2 linked regions of the Algoriphagus sp. Y33 genome follow. The protein of the gene in region 1 interacts with the protein of each later gene in a pairwise test. Links are inferred from orthologs where the notes say so. Each region holds a gene or a part of one and is shown in the gene's direction. Other genes may lie near its edges. The genes, in order: ID165_RS12835 and ID165_RS24940.

Region 1 (9,926 bases):
GAAATAATAAGAATGCCTAAAATGAGCGACACCATGGAAGAAGGTGTGATTGCTGCATGGTTGAAGAAAGTTGGAGATTCAGTAAAACCGGGAGATATTCTGGCTGAAGTCGAGACTGATAAAGCAACTATGGAGCTTGAATCCTACGACGAAGGTGTGCTTTTATATATTGGAGTTAAAGAAAAAGATGCTGTGCCTGTGAATGGCGTGATAGCTGTGATCGGTGAGAAAGGTGAGGATTACCAGCACCTACTTGACGGCGGCGATGCTCCTTCAGAAGATAAGAAAAAAGAAGAGGAGCCTAAGGCTGAGGAGAAAAAAGCTGAACCTGCCAAATCTGAAGCTCCTGCAGAGAAGATTGATGTATCAAACATCAATGCCACCGTGATTACCATGCCTAAGATGTCTGACACCATGCAAGAGGGAACGATTGCTTCATGGCTGAAGAAAGTAGGTGATGATGTAAAATCCGGTGAGATCATCGCTGAGGTGGAAACTGACAAAGCTACTATGGAGCTTGAGTCCTATGATGACGGTACCTTGCTTTACATTGGAGTAGAAGCGGGTGACAGTGTGCCTGTAGATGGGGTGATCGCAGTGATTGGTGAAAAGGGTGCGGATTTTGAGACTCTTTTGAAAGCTCAAAAATCAGAATCTTCTGGAGCCCCTGCGGAAGAAAAAGTAGCGCCTGCCAAAGAAGAAGCTCCAAAGACCGAAGCTAAATCTACAGGAAGTAGTGCGCCGTCAGCCACTGCTGAGGGGGATCGATTGAAAGCATCTCCTTTGGCCAAGAAGATGGCTGAAGATAAAGGAATAGATATCCGTACACTGAATGGTTCGGGTGAAGGCGGAAGAGTGGTGAAGAGGGATGTGGAAAACTTTGTTCCTGCTGCAGCTCCACAGGGTGGTGATGCCGTAGGTACTGCTGCTCCTGCTGTAGGGGTAGAAAGCTTCAAAGAAGAGAAGGTTTCCCAGATGAGGAAAGTGATAGCAAAAAGACTTGCAGAAAGTAAGTTTGGAGCACCACACTTCTATCTGACCATGGAAATTAACATGGACAAGGCTATAGAAGCTAGAAAAAGCATGAATGAAATCGCTCCGGTGAAGATTTCCTTTAATGATATGGTAATCAAGGCAGCAGCAGCAGCTCTACGCCAGCATCCTAAAGTAAACTCTAGCTGGTTAGGTGATAAAATCAGATACAATGACCACATCCACATAGGTATGGCAGTAGCAGTGGAAGAGGGATTGTTGGTTCCTGTCATCCGATTTGCTGACAGTCTTTCACTTTCCCAAATTTCTACCCAGGCGAAAAGTTTGGGAGGAAAGGCGAAAAATAAAGAATTGCAACCTAAGGATTGGGAAGGAAATACCTTCACAATCTCTAACTTGGGAATGTTCGGAATCGACGAATTCACCGCCATCATCAATCCGCCGGATGCATGTATCCTTGCTGTTGGCGGGATCAAAGAAACTGTAATCGTAAAGGATGGAGAGATGAAGATTGGCAACTTGATGAAGGTGACTTTGTCTTGCGATCATAGAGTCGTGGATGGATCAGTGGGATCTGCATTCTTGATTACACTGAAAAGTTTACTCGAAGATCCGGTCAGAATACTGGTTTAAGAAAACAATAAACTGCCAAAAAGTCCTGATTTCAGGACTTTTTGCTTTTTGTACGTTTATTGGTAAGTATGCATCACACAATAACCAATCACATGACAAAAATTAAATCAACAACCGTAGTTGCGATCCGCCAGAATGGAGAGGTAGTGATAGGCGCAGATGGGCAGGCGACTTTGGGAAATACAGTAGCTAAAAGTAGTGTAAAGAAATTGAGGGTATTGCAAGGTGGCAAGATCGTTACAGGATTTGCAGGTTCTACCGCTGATGCATTTACGCTCTTAGAAAAATTCGAAGAGAAGCTCGGAGCTTTTGGTAATAATATGAAGCGTTCCGCCGTGGAGCTTGCGAAGGAGTGGAGAACAGATCGTATGCTTTCTAAGTTGGAAGCTATGATGATTGTTGCTGACAAGGACGATATTTTGATTATTTCAGGAAATGGAGATGTGATCGAACCGGATATGGAGATAGCCACTATCGGATCGGGAAGTATGTATGCCCAGTCAGCAGCAAGAGCCATGAAGCAGTTTGCTCCTCACATGAGTGCTGAAGAAATGGTAAGAGAAAGCCTGAACATAGCAGCCGACATCTGTATTTACACCAATCATAACTTGGTGATTGAGAAAGTAAAGGACTAACTAAGGATTCTGAATTTTTAAACCGAAGCTAGCTACTTCGGTTTTTTTAACCATAAAGGCCAAAGCGTATTACGCAAAGGGCGCAATTTATAATTTCGGATGTATTGCCAAGTTATGCGTCAGCTTTGCCGGAATCAGGATTTCAAGATAAGAGCCTTCGTTTTTCCTAAACTGTAAGTAGTGATATTTAACCATTTCGAATAATCATTAAGTTTTTATGTTTATCCGCTTGTCTGCCAGTAAAGAGACAAAAGCAATATAGGATTTGGCAATTCCGATAGCCATCGGGACTACTTAGGCCTGGCCGCCGTGGCGGGTCACCTGTCTTTCCCGCCTGCCGTCGGGCAGGAGTCTTCCGGCAAGCAAACCGAAGAAAATCATGCTACTGGCATCATTGCGGATAATTATAAGTTTTTTATGTTTTTCTAAACCTGTTGCGCCCATTGACAGTTAAGTCTTTGAATACAAAAAGACACTATGGAAACTACCACTGTTAAGAAAACGACCAAAAAAGATTATAGAAAACTGATTCTGGAAGGGTTTAAAAATTATGTGCTCGAGCATGGTGATTTGCCAAAATCTGTGTTCAAGTTTGCAAAGGACTTGAAAATGAAAGAGGAGGAGTTCTATGCTTATTTTACCTCTTTCGAGTCGATCAAATCCACCATTCTTGTTGATATTTTTGAGGAAACACTTGCTGAGATCGATAAACAGGGAGTGTTTGAAGGGTATTCGGCAAGAGAAAAATTTCTAAGCTTTCTATTCACATGGATTGAGGTTCTGAAAAAAAACAGATCCTATTTGCTCAGTCTCTATATGAGTAAAGTAAAATCCTTTGCCACCTTACCGAAGGAATCTGCTGAGTTCAAGGAAAAGTTTAAAGCTTTTGCCAATGAAATAATTTTGGAGGGCAAGGAGACGCAAGAAATTGCTACCCGACCGGTGATTTCTGATCGATACGATGAAGCACTATGGATTCAGGTAGGATTTGTGTTTAGATACTGGTTAGACGACACATCTCCAAGATTTGAGAAGACTGATGCAGCGATAGAGAAATCCGTGAATTTGGGCTTTGATCTGATGGGCAAAAGTGCACTGGATTCATTTTTGGATTTTGCGAAGTTCATGTACCAGTCTAAATAACTTATGACAGACAACTTAAACGAGCAACAGGCAATCCCTGTCTCAAAAGTACAGCGTGCTGCCAAATTCATCTCCACTGGAGCAAAAGTCGGAGGGAACTATGTGAAGCATTATGCCAAAAAAATGGTGAATCCCTCGATGGATAGGGAAGAGCTCCACCAAAATAATGCTTCGGATATTTACAATTCCCTGAGTCAGCTCAAAGGTTCTGCACTGAAAGTGGCTCAGATGATGTCTATGGACAAAAATCTGATGCCCCGAGCCTATCAGGATAAGTTTACGATGGCACAGTATTCCGCCCCACCCTTATCTTACCCGCTGGTGGTAAAAACATTCCAGAAGTACTTTGGGAAAATTCCTGATCAGATCTTCGATACCTTCACTAGATCGGCAGTGAATGCGGCTTCGATTGGTCAGGTGCATCAGGCTACATTGGGTAATAAAAAGTTAGCAGTCAAAATCCAATATCCCGGCATTGCCGATTCGGTCAGTTCGGATTTGAAGCTTGTTCGTCCATTTGCGTTACGCTTGCTCAATATGAATGAGAAGGAGTTGGACCATTACATGGAGGAAGTGGAGGAGAAGCTGTTGGAAGAAACGGATTATGTACTGGAGGTGAAGAGATCCAGAGAGATTTCCGGCGAGTGTAGTCATATTCCCAATTTGAAATTTCCAACGTACTACGATGAATTGAGTGCAGAACGGATCATCACGATGGACTGGATCGATGGTGCACATATGAAGGAATGGCTGGAGACCAATCCAAGTCAGCAATCCAGAAATCAGATTGGACAGGCTCTTTGGGACTTTTACCATCATCAGGTTCATAATCTCAAGCAGGTTCATGCCGATCCGCATCCGGGGAATTTCATAATTCAGAAAAACGATCAATTGGGAATAATTGACTTTGGTTGTGTGAAAGTAATTCCTGAGGACTTCTACCAGGGTTATTTTGCCTTGATCAAAAAGGATCTGCTGATCAATAGCAATGATCTGGATCAGGTGTTTTTTGACTTGGAATTTATTTCGGATAGAGATTCTCAGGAGGAACAACAGTATTTCAAATCTGTATTTAAGGAAATGATTTCCCTGCTGGGCAAGCCTTTTCATGCAGACAAGTTTGACTTTTCTGATGACGGGTTCTTTGAGAAGATTTTCGAATTGGGGGACAGGGTTTCGAATGACAAGCTGTTCAAAAAATCCAATCAGGCGCGGGGCTCTAGGCATGGGTTGTATGTGAACAGAACTTATTTTGGATTGTATAATCTACTGAATCAACTTCAGGCCGAAGTGGTGACTACCAAGCCGGAGTGGTTGGGTTAAAAAAGGACTAACGAAGGTTTTTGATGCTGTTGGGGTTTTGAAGGATACTTTTATTTAATATTAAATATGATTATCCGCAATGATGCCAGCAGCCTCATTTTTTTTGGTGTAACGGCAGGAAGACCGATGAGAGAAGACCGAAGTGGCCTCGGCGCTAGTGTTTTCCAAATCCTATAATGCTTTAGTCTCTTTACTGGCAGAAAAGCGGATATACATAATATTAAAATAAGAGTTTCTTAGGTGTGTCGTTTCAAATGTTTTTTTTAATTTGTTGAAAGCCTGTTAAATCGACTATTTCTTTAATAAAACTAGAGAGGATTTTTTCCTTTGGTGGTATAGCGATATATCCGTCCAAAATTGATTTGAAGATGTACTTATCAGGTTTTGTTTCAGAAAGAAGCTGTTTTTTTAAGGCCAGAGTGGAAAACCAAATTTTAATATACTATGAAGATTACAACTTGTTTATTGTTTATGATGATTTTTCTTTGGGAAAGCGTGAGCGGTCAGGCTATAGAAGAATTGCAGAATAGAAACGTGGAGCTTATTGATGAAGTGGAAAACAAAACCGCGAAACTTTTAGAATTTGAGGGTATTGTAGAAAAGCAGAAGAATGAAATTACGGGTCTTAATTCTCAAATCATAGATCTCGATAAAAAGGTGGAGGAGCTTGAGAAAGAGATAATTTACTTGAAAGAGACATTGAGGTTAATGAATTCAAAGCTAACAGCAAAGGAAGAAGATTTTGAGTTTAAGCTAACATCTGTGAATGGGAATGAAGCATCAGGTAAAATTACTATTGAGGGCATTGTGTCAAATACCGGATTAGACCGTAAGCTTCAGTTGGCTTCTGCAGAAATTGTTGATCCAAGGGGAAACGTCTATAAAGCCAAGAACATGAATTTTTCCAATTATGGGATTATGATTGCTAACTTACCCAATGATGTTCCTGTAAAGTTTACAATTGAATTTGAAGGAATTCCTAGGGATCCGGGGATGTCGGTTATAAAAGCTTTTATCCCTTACATCTACAGGCCTTCCCCGGGAAGAGGGACAGCACCATTACATTTTAGAAATCTTGAAATTCAATGGGATTAAATAATACAATGTAGGCGATAGTGACTCAATAAGCCTAAACTACTCAGAAGTTAAAAAGGGAAGCTGTCTTGCCTCCCTTTTTTATCCGAATTAATTCTCTGAATAAGTAACCCGATAGATCACACCGGCCATATCGTCTGAGATCAACAGGCTCCCGTCTTTCATCTCCTGCACATCTACCGGACGTCCCCAAGCTTCTTGGGCTTCCTCATCCAACCATCCCGAAACGAACTCCATCTCGTCAGATGCACTAGAACTTTCCACCTTGAGTGAGCTGAGGACATAGCCGGACTTTTTACTTCTGTTCCAGGATCCGTGTTTGGCTACGACTATTCGGTTTTTATATTCGGAGGGGAACATGTCGCCTTTATAGAATCTCATTCCCAACGGGGCTACATGTGCCCCTAATTTTGCAGAAGGTGCTAAGTAATCACTTGCCGGTCCGCCTTTACCTCCAAATTCAGGATCTTTTACCGTTCCTTCATGCCAGTATGGATAACCGAAATGTTGACCTGCTTCTGCAATATGATTCAGTTCACAGTTGGGGACATCGTCACCCATCATATCACGTCCATTATCGGTAAACCACATGTCACCCGTCTTGGGATCCCAGTCGAAACCCACTGAATTTCTTACGCCATGCACGTAGACTTCCGGAGTTGGGGTTGGCGAATCCACATCCAGTCTAGTGATGGAGGCAAAGATTTCCTTCTCCGGCTCGCAAATATTGCAAGGTGCCCCTACAGGCACATACAGTTTTCCGTCCGGGCCAAAAGCTATGAATTTCCAACCGTGATGCGTTTCTGTAGGATAGTCGTCATACACTACTTCATAAGTAGGATTGCCCAGGTTGTTCTTGATGTCTTTGAATCGAATGATCCGGTTTACTTCGGCCACGTAGAGATCCCCGTCCTTATAGGCTACTCCATTTGGCATGTTTAGACCTTCGGCTAATGTAAATTTGGTATCAGCTTTCCCGTCACCATCTTCATCAATTACTGCATAGACCTTGTCTTCTTGGCGATTTCCCACGAATACAATTCCATCTTCTGATATTGCCAGCTGTCTCGCATTTGGAATAGCGGCAGCCCATACTTCAATTTTGAAATTTTGGGGAAGCTTAATTTTATCAAGTTTTACATCAGCTTTGGCATCACTGATCGCTTCCTTATTAACACTGTCAGGAGTCTTAAAAGTTTGATTTTCAGATTTTTGATTTTGCTTGCAGCCGAAGGTGAATAGCGACATTCCTATTCCCAGAGTGAGTGTGGTTTTGGAGAAATAGTTCATGATTGGGAGTTTCTTTGATAGTTAAAGATAACAAACATTCAGAATGTTTGGGATTGAAAGGGGATGAGTGGGGGAATGGTTGTTTTACCCGAAAGCCTTCAATTAGTTCCTGCTGACATGGCTGCAGGAGGTAGGTCGACTCAGAAAAGAAACCCATACTTAAACGCTAGATTTATAAAGTTGGCTTTTCTTTTACTTACCAGTACCTTTGCAGCTTCAAAAACTAGGAGAATTATCCGGTTTTTTTGTCAAAAATGGGGCATGGGGATAGGTGGATAAACTATTTTATATGACTTCATTTAAACTTTAGTCTGTAATATACTGAATATTAATCAGTTGAAAATAAAATTATGCTTTCGATTAGCAATCTCTCTTACTTCATCGGCGGACGTCCACTTTATGAAAACGCCAATTTACATATTAAACCTAAAGACAAGATTGGTCTAGTAGGTCAGAACGGCACTGGAAAATCAACCCTGTTGAAAATAATCAATGGGGATTATCAGCCAAGCTCCGGAGAGGTGCAGAAGGCAAAAGATTGTACCATAGGATTTTTGAATCAGGACTTGCTGTCCTATCAATCAGACGATAGTATCTTGAATGTGGCACTGGCTGCTTTCAAGGAAACATTGGCACTCCAGGATGAAATCGATGCAATCCTGAAAAAGATGGAAATGGATTATTCCGACGAGATTATCAATAGATTGGCATTTCTTCAGGAAAGATTTGAGGCAAACGAAGGCTATACGATCAAAGCCAAGGCTGAGGAAGTATTGGAAGGAATAGGTTTTAAATCTGCAGATCTGGAAAAGCCGCTGCGAACTTTTTCCGGAGGATGGAGAATGCGTGTGATGCTGGCGAAACTTTTGCTGGAAAAGCCATCTTTGCTTATGCTTGATGAGCCTACCAACCATCTGGATCTTCCATCCATCGAATGGGTGGAAAACTACATGAAAAACTATGAGGGTGCGGTAATCGTAGTCTCCCACGATCAGACTTTTTTGGATAACTGCATCAGTAGCACTGTGGAAGTTGCAAGCAATACCCTGACACTGTATTCCGGCAATTATTCTTTCTACAAGGAAGAAAAAAAGGAACGGATGGAAATCCAGCAGAATGCCTATGAGAATCAGCAGCAGATGATCAAGCAGACGGAGAAGTTTATCGAGCGGTTCCGGGCAAAAGCGACCAAGTCCAATCAGGTTCAGTCTAGAATCAAAGCACTGGATAGACTGGATCGGGTACATGAAGTGGTGAATGATGAGGTATCGGTGAATTTCAAATTTAAATTTTCCAAGCAATCCGGTCGTGATGTGGTTATCCTGGACAATATCTCCAAAGCATACGGTGATAATGTGATTCTTAAAAATACTACCGCCCGAATCGAGCGTGGGGATAAAATAGCACTTATAGGAGCGAATGGAAAGGGAAAATCAACCTTGCTTAGAATCATCGATGGTTCTGAAAAAGATATAAAAGGAAGAACAGAGGGCTATAATGTCATCAAATCATTCTTTGCACAGCATCAACTTGAGGCCTTGACACTGGATAATGAGATCATCCAGGAAATGGCTCAAGCGGGCAGTGCAAAATCTGAAATGGAGCTTCGTGGAGTTTTGGGGTGTTTCTTATTTACCAACGAGGAAGTATTCAAAAAAATCAAAGTGTTATCGGGCGGTGAAAAATCCCGGGTTGCCTTGGCAAAAACATTGATATCAGAATCTAATTTTCTGTTGCTTGATGAACCTACCAACCACTTGGATTTTCAGTCTGTGAATATCCTGATTCAAGCACTTCAGCAGTACGAAGGAACATTCGTGACTGTTTCCCATGACAGACATTTCATCAGAGGTGTGGCTAATAAGATTTGGTACATAGAGAACTATGAGATCAAAGAATATTTGGGGACTTATGCCGAATACGAAGCTTGGCGTGAAAAGCAAGTTCCGGCACCTGCGCAGGCGGTTCAAAAGCCGGAAAAAAAGGAACAGACGAAGCCCAAGGTGCATGTAAATAATCCTGAGGTACAGCAAGCCAAAAAAGATCTTCGTAAGCTTGAGGAGGAATTGGCGCAGGTGGAAAAGGAAGTTGAGAAATTAGAAGATAAAAAATTGGGGCTGGAGCGTAAAATGGCAGATCCCGAACTCTATTCCAGAGAGGAAGAAGCCCAGGAAATTCAGGAGACTTATCAAGGAATTCAGGCTAAACTTCAAGCTTCTAATGAGCAATGGGAGACTTTGGTAGATAGAATTTCCACATTGCAGGAAGTCCTTTCCTAGAGAATTTTAGATTTGGTCTTCATTTTGCCTATTTTTCAGGATGAAGACCAAATCCCTTTTTTTAAGTTTTTTGCTGTGCGGTTCAGCTGCTTTGCAGCTTGTTGCGCAGCAATTGGAAGACAAGATATACAAAGATCACGTCCAGTCTGTTAGATTATTCCCTGAAGGAACCACTTTTGATGCCTCTATTGATGCACCGGTAGTTCCGCTTCGGTCAGGTAATCCGCTCATGCTCTTATTTGATGATCTTGCTTTTGATCCCGAATTATACACTGCCAAATTGATTCATTGTGATGCAGACTGGAAGAAATCGCAATTGAAAGACAATGATTTTTTGCCAACCTTCAATGAGTTTAATGTTCAGCAGTACGAGTATTCGGTCAATACGCGTATTCCTTACATCCATTACCGATTCGAACTTCCTGATGTCACTAAGTCAGGAAATTATATCGTGAAAGTATATCGGCAGCGCGATGAATCAGATGTGATTTTGACCAAGAGATTTATGGTTTATGAGGAGATTTTCAAAGTAGGG
Region 2 (10,348 bases), 2.9 Mb from region 1 along the record:
GAGGGACGGTTCCGTGACCCAGACCCACTCTGTTTCAAACCAGTTGGGAAATTCAAACCTAAAACCTGAATTGATTGAAGAACTGGAGTTTGGTGTAGAAGCAGCGATGTTCAACGGGAAATTAAACTTTGATATCTCATTGTTTGAGAAAAACACCAATGATTTGATCACGGATTCGCCTATTGATCCTGCTACTGGTTTTACCACAACGCTTATCAATATTGGTAATATCAGAACTAGAGGTGTTGAATTTCAGGCTAACGTGAATCCTGTTTCTACAGCATCCGGGTTTACTTGGAACTCTATCGTAAACTGGAGTTTATACAGATCGGTTACTACAGAATTGGGTGCCGGATTAACTGAGGTTGTTGTTTCGGGTGGCACTGCACTGGGTAACTTTGCGATTCCGGGTGAACCTTTCAACGTTATCAAAGGAACAGGCTTTGCCAGAGATCCGGATGGCAATCCTATTGTACTATCTGATGGGATATACCAGGCTGATCCAAATGTGAAAATAATCGGTGATCCTAATCCTAAATGGACGGGTTCTTGGATCAACACTGTTTCTTTCAAAGGATTTAGTTTGACTGCGATGATGGAGTACAGGCACAAGGGAGATATTTATTCCACCACTGTGACATCTACATTAGCCAGAGGGGTGACTAAGGATCCTGTTGCAGACAGAGAACTTGCGTTCATCATGCCCGGTGTGAGACAGGACGGTGTAAATGAAGACGGTACTCCGCGCTACATTAAAAACGATATTCAGATAAGTGCTTCTGATTACTTTTTCTCAGGTTATCAGGGTAGAACCAATGAGCCTAACCTTTTTGACGGCTCCACCATCCGGCTTCGTGAGGTTTCTTTGGGGTATGAATTGCCAAAGGGCTTGATTGCAAAGACACCTTTCAAAAGAGCTTCAGTGGCAGTCAGTGGAACAAACTTGTGGTTTAAGGCGCTTAATTTTCCTCCAAACATGAATTTTGATACAGATGTACTGGGGACAGGTGTTGGTAATGGTCTTGGTTTTGATTTCGTAACCGGTCCAAGCTCCAGAAGATTTGGCGGAACTGTAACACTTACATTCTAAATACCAAAAACAGATACTAAAATGAAAAGATATATATATAGTCTCATCTGCGCAGTAATGTTGCTTTTGGTTTCTTCCTGTGAGCTTGATCTATTGGATGATCCTAACAAAGTAACACCAACATTAGCGTCTCCTAATTTTCTGCTGAATCGTATTCAGTTGGATTATAAGGATTTCTATAATGCATTGAGTAACACAGGTATGAGCTTGACCCGAATTGTCAATCAGGGAAGTGCTCAATACGAAAGTGCCTATACGCCACAGTCGACAAATGGTTGGTGGTCTAATTCCTATGCAAATATCCTGGCGGATATTAACTTTCTAGTGCCATTGGCAGAGGAGTTAAACTACCAAAGGCATCTGGGCATTGCAAAAACAATAAAAGCAATGGTGCTTTTTAATCTAGTGGACTCATATGGTGATGTTCCATTGAGTGAGGCACTTGATCCTTTAAATTACTTTCCAAAGGTAGACCCTGGTGCTTCGGTTTATGAAGCTGCATTTATGGCCTTGAATGAAGCTGCTGTACATTTTACGGCCACTACCTCCATGGATACTACTCCGCTAAATGATTATTATTACGGTAGAGATTATGCGAAATGGATTAGACTGGTGAATACGTTAAAGTTGAGATATTACATCAATACTAAGTTGGTGAATCAGGCTGCATCTACTGCGGGGATCAGTGCTTTGGTTGCAGAGGGTAATATGCTTAAAGGGGGCGATGATTTCGTATTCAGATTTGGCACCTCAAATGCTAACCCTGACTCAAGACATCCAAGCTTTACCGGCTCATATACCTCAGGTGGAGGTACTTATCACTCTACCTATTACATGTGGCATATGACTGAGGCTAAGGGGTTTGATGACCCAAGAGCTAGGTACTATTGGTACCGTCAGGTAACGGTAAACTCTACCAATCCTGATGAAATCGAATGTATTACTCAGATTGCGCCTCCTCAATATTTAGTGGGTAATTTCATCTACTGTCTTCCGGGTAAAAGAGGTTACTGGGGTCGTGATCACCTAGATCCAGACGGTGTACCGCCGGATGGGTTGAAAAGAACAGTGTGGGGCTTGTATCCTGCAGGTGGTAGATTTGATAACGATTCCGGTGCTCCTACAAACAATCCTTCGTTGGGGGCTCAAGGCGCAGGTCTATATCCTATTATGCTGGCTGCTTACGTTGATTTTATGCTGGCTGAGGCAGCTTTGACTCTTAATGCAGATGCTGCCGCTGCTAAATCTTACATGCTTTCTGCGGTGGAGAAGCACATGGATTTTGTGACTGATTTTGCTGCTTCTTCCAGGGAATCCGCTAATGTATCGGATTTCTATGCCAGCCAAAACCGTAATATTTCTGCGGAGGTTGCTTCTTATCTTACTTACGTGGGCAATGAATACGATGTTGCTTCAAATAAAATGTACATCATTGGCCGCGAATACTGGTTGTCATTGTTTGGTAACGGAGTAGAGTCTCTAAACCTATACAAGAGGACTGGCCAGCCGCAAGGCATGCAGCCGGGACTTGAAGAAGATCCAGGATTATTTCCCCGCTCATTCTTATACCCTAATAACTACATGGTTACAAATAACAATGCTGTTCAGAAATCCAGTTTGGGTGCACAGGTGTTCTGGGATACAAATCCAGCCGGCAATGCTTGGATTTACTAATCACTAAAATTGATACACTATGAAAATGATAAAATATAATTTGGGAGTCTTGTTATGCGCTACGCTGCTACTAAGTTCCTGTCGTGATTTTGTGGATCCGAATATCCCTTACTCTGAATTTGATACAGGGGCGTATTTAAGGACAATTGACAGAACAAGTGTAGATTTTGATCTTGGTGATCTGGAAAACTCCACATTTGCACTCACACTTGAGGCGGTAGATATAGAAGACGGTGCTACCGTAGAGACGGTAGAGATCATGGTTCAGCACCGAAGATTGATTCCTGATGTGGGCTTGGAATATACCCCTTCAGCAGCTCCTGTATTGATTAAAACGCTACAGCTTTCTGATTTTAGTCCAAATGATGAATCTAGATTCCTGAGAACTAGCTTTGTGATTACGGCAGCTGAGGCGTTGGCTGCTATCGGAATGACTAATGACTATGTAGCCTGCGATGATGTCTTTGAATTCAGCTTGAACTTGACTGATAAATTTGGAAGGTCATTCAATAGAGGAAATGTGTCCGGGAATATTGCGGGAGCCCCATTTTATGATTCTCCGTTTCAGTATTTTGTAGATGTGGAATGTGAGTAAGGCTATATTGAAATGATAGTATGATTTAATCGGCAGCGCTGAAGGGCGCTGCCTTTTTCTATTAAAGCCTATTTTAGATTAAAGGGCGTAATTGAAATGTGGATACGGTAGAATGTTCATTGAGGGGTGTTAGTATTGGAGTGATAACCGCATCTTTCTAAGCGTCAGTGTGATATTCTGAGGTATGGCTCTGAGGTTTACTTTCATTCTTGTTTAGGACCAAACAATTCTCGGGCAACAGTGTTTTGGTATACCTGAAGTGAATCTAGCGTCAAGTTCCTTTAGGCATGTACTTTTTACGAAAGGAGTTAGTGTTCGCCTATTTCGTGAGGGAGCTTGAATCTTATTTACAGGGCTTTGGAGTTTCTATAGGCAATACCACAGTTTTATTGTTCAGTTTAAGGATTTTTCACATAATTTATCTTTTAAGGATGAGTAAGTATTCGGTAAGGCAAATAAGCAGTTTTTTATTGTTGAATTAAGGGCTTAGCTTTGAATTCTTCTTTAAGAATTAAATATGGATAAGTTTTCTTATATCGCTAATGCTCACGTGTCCTACATCGATGAGCTTTACTCTTCTTATAAGAGTGACCCAGAATCAATCGACCTAAGCTGGAAAGAATTTTTCGACGGCTTTGACTTTGCGCTGACCAATTATGGTGATGGAGAAAACATGGCTTCATCAAATGGGAAGGCTGTTGTTCCTGCTAAGAATGGAGCATTGGCCACTCCTGGCACCATCATGGACATGGAGCAGTTGCCAAAGGAAATTAAGGTTAGAGCTTTGATACATGCGTATCGCTCCAGAGCTCACTTGAGATCGAAGACCAACCCTGTACGGGAACGTAGGGATAGAAAAGCATTAATTGACCCTCAGGATTTTGGTTTAGGCCCAGAGGACATGAATATGGAATTCCAAGCTGGAAATGAGATTGGAATCGGAAATGCCAAATTGTCAAAGATATTGGATTCACTGAAGTCTATTTATGAAGGATCAGTGGGATTTGAATACTTATATATACGTGATCCTGAGATGTTGGATTGGTTTAAAACCAAAGTCGAAAAAGAAGCTTTGGCTTTTAATCCTACTCACGAAGAGAAAAAGAGGATTCTGTCGAAGTTAAACCAGGCAGTGGTTTTTGAGAACTTTTTGCATACCAAATACCTTGGTCAGAAGCGCTTCTCTCTTGAAGGAGGGGAAAGTACTATCCCATTTTTGGATGCTTTGATCAATACTTCTTCCCTGTTGGGGGTGAGGGAAGTAATGATTGGGATGGCCCATCGGGGGCGTCTGAATGTGCTGGCTAATATTATGGGCAAAACCTACGAACAGATTTTTTCTGAATTCGAAGGGACGGCAAAGCCGGATTTGACTATGGGTGACGGCGATGTGAAGTACCACATGGGCTATTCCAGCGATATTGTTACACATTCAGAAAACAAGGTTCACTTGAAATTGGCTCCAAACCCTTCTCACTTGGAGGCAGTGGATCCAGTGGTAGAGGGTTTCCTTCGCGCAAAAATCGATTCTGAATACAAAGGTGACGTTTCGAAAGTGCTTCCTATTTTGATTCACGGAGATGCAGCTGTCGCGGGACAAGGCATTGTTTATGAAGTGACTCAGATGGAGAGCCTGAAAGGATATAATACGGGTGGTACTATCCACTTTGTGATTAATAACCAAGTAGGGTTTACAACGGATTTTGACGATGCACGATCTTCTATCTACTGTACTGATGTAGCTAAAATCATCGATGCCCCGGTAATCCATGTGAATGGTGATAATGCGGAGGCTGTAGTATTTGCTGCCAAACTTGCAGCGGAATTCAGGCAGAAGTTTAGCCGTGATATTTTTGTGGATATGGTTTGCTACAGACGTCATGGACACAACGAATCTGATGAGCCGAAATTCACGCAGCCGGAACTCTATAATATCATTTCCAAGCATCCGAATCCAAGAGAGATTTACGTGAAACGATTGGCAGAGCGTGGTGATGTGGAGGCAAAATTGGCTTCGCAAATGGATGAGGAATTCAGACAATTATTACAGGATCGTCTGAATTTGGTGAAGGAAAAGCCGCTTCCTTATCAGGCTACCCGCTTTGAGCAGGAGTGGAGCAATTTGAGAAGATCCAAGCCGGAAGACTTTGATCAATCTCCGGAAACCGGGATTAGTCAAGAGTTGATCGAAAAAGTTGCTGAAGCACTTACCGTGATCCCGAAAGGGTTCAAGCCATTGAAGCAAATAGAGGCGCAGCTGAAACAGCGCAAGGAAATGTTTTTCCAATCAAAAACTTTGAACTGGGCTGCTGCTGAACTGCTAGCTTATGGTTCTTTGACTCTGGAGGGAAAGACAGTCCGATTGACAGGTCAAGATGTGCAAAGAGGTACCTTCTCTCACCGTCATGCGGTACTTCATGATGCAAATACCAATAAAGCCTACAATTCCCTAAAGGAAATGAAGGACAGAAAAGGGGACTTTTACATTTACAATTCTCTGCTTTCTGAATATGCCGTATTGGGTTTCGAATATGGATACGCCATGGCAAACCCAAATGCATTAACAATCTGGGAAGCTCAGTTTGGTGATTTCGCCAACGGCGCACAGACCATGATCGACCAATTTATCACTTCCGGGGAATCAAAATGGCAGAAAATGAATGGGTTGGTAATGTTGCTCCCTCACGGCTATGAAGGTCAAGGTCCGGAGCATTCCAATGCCCGACCCGAGAGGTTCCTTCAGCTGGCGGCAGAGTATAATACGATAGTTGCAAATGTAACGGAGCCTTCGAATTTCTTTCACTTGCTAAGACGACAGTTGGCGTGGGAATTCAGAAAGCCATGTATCGTAATGTCTCCCAAGTCTCTTTTGAGACACCCGAAAGTAGTTTCCCCACTTTCCGAGTTTACCGAAGGTTCCTTCAGGGAAGTGCTTCCTGATACCACGGTGAATGCAAAAGAAGTGAAACGCGTTGTGCTTTGTTCGGGAAAAATCTATTACGACTTGGAAGAAGCCCGTGAGAAGGAAAAAGTAAAAGATGTAGCACTAGTTAGAATAGAACAATTGCACCCACTTCCAAAAAAGAAAATGTTGGAAGTACTGGCCGGTTATCCGGAAGCGGAGATAGTTTGGGTTCAGGAAGAGCCATCAAACATGGGCTATTGGAATTATATTCTTAGACTGCTTTACAAGGAGTTGCCTATGGAAGTGATTGCCAGAAAAGCCAGTGCTTCTCCTGCGACGGGTTATAATAAAGTCCACGTGGAAGAGCAAAAAAGTATTATAGCTCAAGCACTTAAATTGAAATAATTACAGCTCTTTTGATTAAGACATCCAAAATAATCGTATCATTTTGTTCCTCTCTTTTTAAGAATAAAAGGGAAAAAAAGAAAAACTTATGAGCAAAGAAATTAAAGTTCCGGCTGTAGGAGAGTCCATCACGGAGGTGACGATCGGCCAATGGTTTAAAAAAGATGGAGACGAGGTTCAAATGGACGAAGTTCTATGTGAATTGGAATCCGATAAAGCCACGTTTGAGTTGCCGGCAGAAGCGGCAGGTGTACTTAAAATCAAAGCTCAAGAAGGAGATGTGTTGGAAATAGGAGCTGTGATCTGCGAGATTGATGAGGCTGGAACTCCGGGTAAATCCGCGGAGAGTAAGTCGGCTGAAGATTCGGAAAAAGCCAAAGAAGAAACCAAATCATCAGGCACTAAATCTACAGGGGAAGTGAAGGAGATGGTGGTTCCTACCGTAGGTGAATCCATCACTGAGGTTACCTTGGCTAATTGGCTAAAAAGTGATGGGGATTATGTGAAGTTGGATGAAATAATCGCGGAAGTAGATTCCGATAAAGCGACTTTTGAATTACCCGCTGAGGCATCGGGAATTCTTCGCCATGTAGCCCAAGAGGGTGATGTGCTTGAGATCGGTGGAATGATCTGTAAGATAGAAGTAACAGAAGGTGAGCCGACAGAAGTAGCTTCTTCGGAATCTCCGACTGCTCCGGCACCTTCAGCCAGTTCAGGGAACACAAATTATGCTACAGGACATGCTTCTCCTGCAGCGTCCAAGATTTTGGCTGAAAAAGGTGTTTCTCCCGAATCTGTGAAAGGAACAGGCAAAGACGGTAGAATTACAAAAGAAGATGCCCAATCGGCTCAAAAGCCGGCTTCTGCTCAGGCAAAAGCTGAAAGCAAATCTGCTGTAAGTTCAGCTCCCGCTCCGGTTGCAGGATCTAGAAATGAGCGCAGGGAGAAAATGTCCTCATTGAGAAAAACTGTTGCCAGAAGGCTGGTGTCAGTGAAAAATGAGACAGCAATGCTCACTACATTCAATGAAGTGAACATGAAGCCAATTATGGATTTAAGATCCAAATTCAAAGAGCAATTCAAAGAGAAACATGGTGTGGGGCTTGGATTTATGTCCTTCTTCACCAAAGCGGTGTGTGTAGCGCTTCAAGAGTGGCCATCCGTTAACGCCAAAATTGACGGAAATGAGATTGTTTTCAATGATTTCTGCGACATCTCTATTGCTGTATCCGCTCCAAAAGGGCTGGTGGTTCCGGTGATCAGAAATGCTGAAGCCATGAGTTTTGACCAGATCGAAAAAGAAGTGGTAAGACTAGCCGGTAAGGCCAGGGACAATAAGCTTTCTATCGAGGAGATGACTGGTGGAACATTCACCCTGACAAATGGTGGTATCTTCGGTTCGATGATGTCCACGCCGATTATCAATGCTCCGCAATCAGCCATTCTGGGAATGCACAACATCGTGCAGCGCCCCATGGCTGTGAATGGAGAAGTGGTCATTCTTCCGATGATGTATGTGGCCCTTTCTTACGATCACCGAATCATCGATGGGCGCGAGTCAGTGAGCTTTCTGGTAAGGGTGAAAGAATTGCTTGAAGATCCGACCAGGTTGTTGTTTGGAGTTTAAAAAATATCTAGTAACCAGTACAAAGTATCAAGTAGGTAGCTTATTAAGTGAGTGTACTGGAAAGCTTTCCTATTTTGATGCATAAAAGTTTCAATTTAAAGTAAGTGGAGGTCTTGATACTCGATACTTGCTACTAAAATCTAAAAACATGTATGACGTTATAGTAATTGGTTCCGGTCCGGGTGGATATGTCGCAGCAATTCGATGCGCACAGCTAGGGTTGAAGACCGCCATTGTCGAAAAATATCCTACGCTTGGAGGTACCTGTCTTAATGTAGGCTGTATCCCTTCCAAAGCACTTTTGGATTCCTCTGAGCATTACCACAATGCGGCTCATACGTTCAAGACCCATGGGATAAATCTAAGCAACCTGAAAGTAGATCTGAAACAGATGATCACTAGAAAGGATGATGTGGTAAAGCAAAACACAGATGGTATTCAGTACCTGATGAAGAAGAATAAAATCGACGTTCATCAGGGAGTTGGTTCGTTCGTGGATAAAACCACGGTGAAAGTCACCAAGAACGACGGATCATCTTCCGATATTCAGGGTAAAAATATAATCATAGCCACTGGGTCTAAGCCCTCTTCATTGCCTTTCATCAAGCTGGACAAAGACAGAGTGATCACCTCTACTGAAGCGTTGAACCTGAAAGAGATACCAAAACACCTAGTTGTGATCGGCGGTGGTGTGATTGGTTTGGAATTGGGTTCTGTCTATGCGAGAATGGGAGCAAAGGTTTCTGTGATTGAATTTATGGATTCGCTTATCCCTACCATGGATCGTACCATGGGCAAAGAACTCCAAAAGTCCTTGAAAAAAATCGGCTTTGAATTTTTCTTAAAGCATAAAGTGACTGCAGTGGAAGCCAAAGGCAAAGAAGTTACTGTTAAAGCTGAAGACTCTAAGGGAGAAACGATCGAGGTGAAAGGGGATTATGTCTTGGTTTCTATCGGCAGAAAACCATACACTGATGGCTTGAATGCTGAAGCTGCCGGAGTGAAGATCACTGATAGAGGTCAGATCGAAGTCAATGATCATTTACAGACCAATGTACCGAATATCTATGCGATAGGAGATGTGGTGAAAGGTGCCATGCTAGCGCATAAGGCTGAAGAGGAAGGCGTATTTGTGGCTGAAACCATTTTAGGTCAAAAGCCACACATTAATTACAATCTGATTCCCGGTGTAGTATATACTTGGCCTGAAGTAGCGGCTGTAGGTTTTACTGAGGAACAGCTGAAGGAAAAAGGCATTAAGTACAAAACGGGGAAGTTTCCATTTATGGCTTCCGGACGTGCAAGAGCGTCTATGGATACAGATGGATTGGTAAAGGTTCTGGCAGACGCTGAGACGGATGAGATTCTGGGAGTACATATGATCGGCCCAAGAACTGCGGATATGATCGCTGAAGCTGTGGTGGCTATGGAATATCGGGCCTCAGCGGAAGATATCGCCAGAATGTCCCATGCACACCCGACTTACACAGAAGCATTCAAAGAAGCTTGTTTGGCTGCTACAGACAATAGAGCACTGCATATTTAAGGTAGAAAATAGAGTTATAGAAGAGACCATTCGGAGAGATTCGGATGGTTTTTTTCTTTTTGGGGAAAAATAGTTTACTTCCATCATGAAGTTTAAAATTGCTATTCTGGGTGCCGGAAATGTAGCTTGGCACCTTGCGCCCGCATTGGAAGATGCGGGACATGTGGTTACGGAAGTTTACGCCCGAACGATCAAAAGCGCAGAACAAATCACAGATCGGGTATATGCAGGTGAGCCCAAAGATGACTTGGATTTCTCAGCCAGTGAAGCAGAAATTTTTATTATGGCTGTGAAAGATTCTGCAATTTTAGACTTGGCGGATGAGATTATTCTGCCGGAGGATAGCATTTTGGTGCATACTTCAGGTTCCGTTGGATTAGATATGTTGAATTATAGCTCTGCAACCTACACCGGTATTTTCTACCCTTTACAGTCGTTTACCAAAGGGCGGAAAATGGAATTTGGTGAAGTGCCGTTTTTGTTGGAATCTGATGATGAGGAGACAC

The links.
Region 2: the proteins of ID165_RS12835 (region 1) and ID165_RS24940 interact in binary tests that used the Escherichia coli proteins (3 or more experiments, as listed by UniProt). The link is inferred for Algoriphagus sp. Y33 from one-to-one orthologs.

Annotation. Positions count from the first base shown.
Region 1 is NZ_CP061947.1:3,187,529-3,197,454, reverse strand. Bases 7,053-9,926 are described here. They hold ID165_RS12835 (ABC-F family ATP-binding cassette domain-containing protein), read left to right. Parts: upstream 7,053-7,462; coding sequence 7,463-9,391; downstream 9,392-9,926. Other genes in these bases: ID165_RS12830 (type IX secretion system plug protein domain-containing protein), read left to right, coding at 9,432-9,926; ID165_RS12840 (sorbosone dehydrogenase family protein), read right to left, coding at 7,053-7,112. In the rest of the region: ID165_RS12870 (pyruvate dehydrogenase complex dihydrolipoamide acetyltransferase), read left to right, coding at 1-1,626; ATP-dependent protease subunit HslV, read left to right, coding at 1,719-2,261; ID165_RS12860 (hypothetical protein), read right to left, coding at 2,556-2,705; ID165_RS12855 (TetR family transcriptional regulator C-terminal domain-containing protein), read left to right, coding at 2,739-3,404; ID165_RS12850 (AarF/ABC1/UbiB kinase family protein), read left to right, coding at 3,408-4,727; ID165_RS12845 (hypothetical protein), read left to right, coding at 5,247-5,822; more of ID165_RS12840, read right to left, coding at 5,913-7,052. UniProt on the Escherichia coli protein: Genetic data indicate it may be involved in ribosome assembly or function.
Region 2 is NZ_CP061947.1:6,041,500-6,051,847, forward strand. The notes cover bases 3,574-6,869. They hold ID165_RS24940 (2-oxoglutarate dehydrogenase E1 component), read left to right. Parts: upstream 3,574-3,876; coding sequence 3,877-6,669; downstream 6,670-6,869. Other genes in these bases: odhB (2-oxoglutarate dehydrogenase complex dihydrolipoyllysine-residue succinyltransferase), read left to right, coding at 6,758-6,869. Outside these bases: ID165_RS24925 (SusC/RagA family TonB-linked outer membrane protein), read left to right, coding at 1-1,090; ID165_RS24930 (SusD/RagB family nutrient-binding outer membrane lipoprotein), read left to right, coding at 1,112-2,764; ID165_RS24935 (hypothetical protein), read left to right, coding at 2,784-3,359; more of odhB, read left to right, coding at 6,870-8,296; lpdA (dihydrolipoyl dehydrogenase), read left to right, coding at 8,445-9,842; ID165_RS24955 (Rossmann-like and DUF2520 domain-containing protein), read left to right, coding at 9,928-10,348. UniProt on the Escherichia coli protein: E1 component of the 2-oxoglutarate dehydrogenase (OGDH) complex which catalyzes the decarboxylation of 2-oxoglutarate, the first step in the conversion of 2-oxoglutarate to succinyl-CoA and CO(2).